One region of the Aeromicrobium sp. HA genome, then DNA from elsewhere that is predicted to be linked to it. Evidence: riboswitches for the same ligand, from Rfam matches in the RefSeq annotation. Region 1 holds a riboswitch; the other holds the start of a gene.
What was found. A riboswitch is a leader RNA that binds a small molecule or an ion and turns the genes downstream of it on or off. The one in region 1 is predicted to bind S-adenosylmethionine.
Positions count from the first base shown of each region.

Region 2: it holds a riboswitch for S-adenosylmethionine, as region 1 does, so the genes downstream of both, O3S82_RS11370 (aminotransferase class V-fold PLP-dependent enzyme) here and thrC (threonine synthase) in region 1, are expected to answer to the same signal.

Region 1 is NZ_CP114372.1:460,801-462,996, reverse strand. It holds gene thrC (threonine synthase) at 23-1,288, opposite strand; SAM riboswitch class I at 1,297-1,409, opposite strand; gene otsB (trehalose-phosphatase) at 1,483-2,196, opposite strand, start outside.
Region 2 is NZ_CP114372.1:2,306,351-2,308,546, forward strand. It holds gene O3S82_RS11370 (aminotransferase class V-fold PLP-dependent enzyme) at 1-1,137, opposite strand, end outside; SAM riboswitch class IV at 1,154-1,278, opposite strand; gene O3S82_RS11375 (dicarboxylate/amino acid:cation symporter) at 1,438-2,196, shown strand, end outside.

The DNA.
Region 1 (2,196 bases):
CGGGTGGTTTCGGTCGGACGGCTCAGGCGATGCCGGCCGCGGCGAAGGCGTCGTAGGTGGGGGCGATCGTGGCGCGCGGGCCGACGGAACCGGCGACCGCGTCGAGCGTCTTGAGGCCGTGACCGGTGTTGATCACGACGGTCTCGAGCTCGGGGTCCAGCTGGCCCGTCTCGACGAGCTTCCTCAGCACGGCCACGGTGGTGCCGCCGGCGGTCTCGGTGAAGATGCCCTCGGTGCGCGCGAGCAGGACGATCGCGTCGCGGATCTGGTCGTCGTCGACCTCCTCGACGCCGCCGCCGGTGCCGCGCGCGATGTCGAGCACGTAGATGCCGTCGGCGGGGTTGCCGATCGCGAGCGACTTGGCGATCGTGTCGGGCCGCACGGGCCGGATCGCGTCGACGCCGTCCTTGAACGCGGTGGCGACGGGGTTGCAGCCCTGCGCCTGCGCGCCGAAGACGCGGTACGGCTTGTCCTCGACCAGGCCCAGCGCGATGAGCTCCTGGAAGGCCTTGTGCACCTTCGTCAGCTGGGAGCCCGAGGCGACGGGGATGACGATCTGGTCGGGCAGGCGCCAGCCGAGCTGCTCGGCGATCTCGTAGCCGAGCGTCTTGGAGCCCTCGGCGTAGAACGGCCGCACGTTGACGTTGACGAACGCCCAGCCCTCGTCCTCGCCGGCGATCTCGCTGGCCAGCTTGTTGACGTCGTCGTAGTTCCCGTCGACGGCGACCAGGTTGTCGGTGAAGATCGCCGAGTTCACCTGCTTGGGCGTCTCGAGGTTGCTCGGGATGAACACGACCGTGCGGATGCCGGCGCGGGCGCCCGCGGCCGCGACCGCGTTGGCGAGGTTGCCGGTCGACGGACAGGCGAAGACCTTGCTGCCGAACTCGCGCGCGGCGCTGAGCGCGCAGGCGACGACGCGGTCCTTGAAGGAGTTGGTGGGGTTCGTGCTGTCGTCCTTGACCCACAGCTTCGACAGGCCCAGCTCGGCCGCGAGGTTGCGCGCGTCGAGCAGGCGAGTGAAGCCCGGCTCGAGGTTGGGGCTGTCCTCGATGTCGGCGGGGACGGGCAGCAGCGCCTTGTAGCGCCAGATGTTCGTGGGGCCGGCCTCGATCTGCTCGCGGGTGACCGTGCCGAAGTCGTAGGCGATCTCGAGCGGGCCGAAGCACTCGTAGCAGGCGTAGTGGGGGCCGAGCTCGCGCGTGGCGCCGCACTCGCGGCACTTCAGGGCGGTGGCGGGGCCGAAGGCGCCCTCGCGAAGGGTGGTGCGGTCAGGGATCGTGACGCTCACGACGACTCCATTCATCTCTCCGGGCCGGCGTTCGACCGCGGACGGAATTAGCACCTGGCCGGTGGTCGGCTGGTTGCTGGGGCTTCGTCGGGCCGTGTCCCTCTGCCCCTCGGGATGAGTGATGCCAGCCTAGGGGCGCGTCTCACGATACGTCCACTTCGTCCGGATGCCGAGACGAGCGGGAGGGGTGAGCGTCAGACCGGGGCGAACCGGTCGGCGAGGTCGCCGAGCCAGGCCGCGACGTCGTCGGGCCCGTCGAGCACCACGTCGGCGAGCGCGACGAGCGCGTCCTGCTCCTCCGAAGCCGAGCACACGAGGGTGACGTCCATCCCCTGCTCGCGCAGGGCGATGGCCTCGCGGAACGCCGGCAGGTCGCCGAGGTCGTCGCCGGCGTAGATGACCGCACCGGGCGAGACGCGGCCGATGATGCCGCGCAGGGTCTGGCCCTTGTCGGTGCCCGAGGCGCGCAGCTCGATCACCTGGCGGCCGGGCTCGAGGTGCAGGCCGACCTCGGTGGCGAGCGCCTCGATCTGCGGGGCCAGCTCGTCGAGCAGGCCCGGCGCGACGCCGCGCGTGTGCAGCGCGATCGCCAGGCCCTTGTCCTCGACCCGGATGCGCGACGCGTCGTGCTCGCGCATCCACTGCGGCAGTCGCGCGGCCAGCTGCGAGACGGCCTCGGGGCGCGACGGCCGGGTCAGCTCGCCCGTGGCGGCGTCCCAGCGCTCGGCGCCGTACTGGCCGCAGACGACCAGGTGCTCCAGGCCGTCGCCCTCCTCGAAGCGGCCGAGCCGGCGCACCTGGTCGACGGGACGTCCGGTGATGATCGCGATCGTCCCCAGGATCGGCCCGAGACGCCGCAGCGCCGCGAGGGACTCGGGGTGGATGTACGCCGACGCGGGGTCCTCGAC
Region 2 (2,196 bases), 1.6 Mb from region 1:
CGCGCCGTCGCCCCAGCCGAGTCGGTCGAGCAGCGGGTGAGCGCAGAACCGGCCGTCACGCACGGACACACCGTGCTCGGCCGCCAGGAACGCCGCCAGCAGACCCGGATCGACTCCCTCGAGGCGGAACGTCACCACGCCGATCGGCTCGGCCGAGTCCGACCAGATCCGCGCGACGTCGACGCCGGGGAGCTCGCGCAGGCCCTCCACCAGTCGCGAGCGCAGCGAGGACTCGTGCGCGGCCACCTCGTCGGGCTCGAGCGACGACAGCGCCTCCGCTGCGGCCGCCAGGGCGACGGCACCGACGAGGTTCGGCGTGCCCGCCTCGTGCCGGGCGGGCCCGTCGGTCCACTCGACGTCCTCGTCGGTGATCCGCCGCACCGCCCCGCCACCGGCCAGGTACGGCTCGATCCCCTCGAGCCAGTCAGGACGGCCCACGAGCGCACCCGCGCCGAACGGGGCATGCACCTTGTGGCCGGAGAAGGCGACGTAGTCGACACCCGACTCGGCCAGCGAGAGCGACCGGTGGGCCAGCAGCTGCGCGCCGTCGACGAAGACCCGCGCGCCGTACCGGTGGGCGAGGTCGACGACCGCGTCGATCGGCAGTGACTCCCCCGTGACGTTCGAGGCGCCCGTGACCGACAGCAGGCTGATCTGACGCCGCGACAGCACCGAGGCGAGCGCCTTCAGGGTGGCACCGACGGTGGCCTGGACCCCGAGCACCTCGCAGCCGCCGAGGCTGCGCCGCCACGGCAGCAGGTTCGCGTGGTGCTCCACGTCGAGCACCAGCACCCGCCCGGGCACCGCGCCCGCCAGCAGGTTGGTGGCATCGGTGGTGTTGCGCGTGAAGATCGTGACGTCGGCGGACCGCGCGCCGACGAACGAGCCGACGGACTCGCGCGCCTGCTCGTACAGCGCGGTCGACACCTGCGAGGCGTAGCCGGCGCCGCGGTGGACGCTGGCGTACCAGGGCAGCACGGCGTTCACGCGCTCGGCGACGGAGGCCAGCGCGGGCGCGCTGGCCGCGCCGTCGAGATTGACGTGACGCACCGACCGGCCGTCGACGAGGGGGACGGTGACGTCGGCGCCCACGAGGGGCAGCAGCGGGCAGTCGGCGTGGGACAGGACAGACGACATGGAGGACCTCCGGGGTGACTCGCGCTTGCCCCGGCCGGTCGGCCGAGGCCCGGTCCTCACCCGGAGCACCCCGCCGCGACGGAGGGTTGCCGACCAGCAAGCCGGGGCTGTGCGTCGAGGACGCGGCTGGCACTCGTGACCGTGGGCGAGAGCCTGCCAGTCGGCTCGGACTACCACGACAAATCTCATCATGCGGACGCCGTCCCATTAGTTGAGATCGTCATTCGGCGCGCTCACCGACCGACAGGATCACCATCAGCGCCCGGGATCCGACCCGCGCCGATCTCGAGGAGGAGCCGCGTGGACACGTGGAACCTGGTGGCCCTGGCCGTGACCTTCGGCCTGTTCGCGGGCGTGTGGGTCCTGGGCCGCATCGGCGTGAACTTCGCCGTGCTGACGATCGGGGCGCTGGTCGTCGGCGCCGCCGTCGGCGTCGTCTTCCGCGACCACGTCGACTACCTCGCACCGCTCGGGCGGATCTACATCAACCTGCTGCTGGCGATCGTCGCGCCGCTGGTGATCGTGTCCATCCTGTCCAGCGTGACGTCGCTCGGCTCCACCGCGAAGCTCCGCACGATCGGCCTCTCGTCCACGGCGTGGCTGCTCGGCATGAACCTCATCGCCATCCTGCTGACGCTCGGGCTCACCCTCGAGCTGGGGATCGGCAAGAACGCCGACCTCGAGACCGCCGGCGTCGACACCCGCTCGCTCGACGAGATCCAGAAGCCGTTCGCCGAGGTCTTCATCGGGTTCTTCCCGACGAACATCGTCAAGGACGTCTCGGAGAACAACATCATCCCGATCATCGTCTTCACGCTGCTCGTCGCGGTGGCCACCGCGGTCGTCGCGGAGCGGTCGCCGAAGACGGTCGCGCCGTTCCTGAACCTCGTCGAGGCCGGCCGCGTCATCATCTACAGGGCCGTCGGCTACGTCATCGCCCTGACCCCCTACGCGGTCCTCGTGCTGACGGCGGGCGCCGCCTCCTCCGCGGTCGGCCGCCGCGACCAACTGCTCTCGCTGCTGGGCCTGCTGGTGGTCGGCTACGTCGCCTGCTTCGTG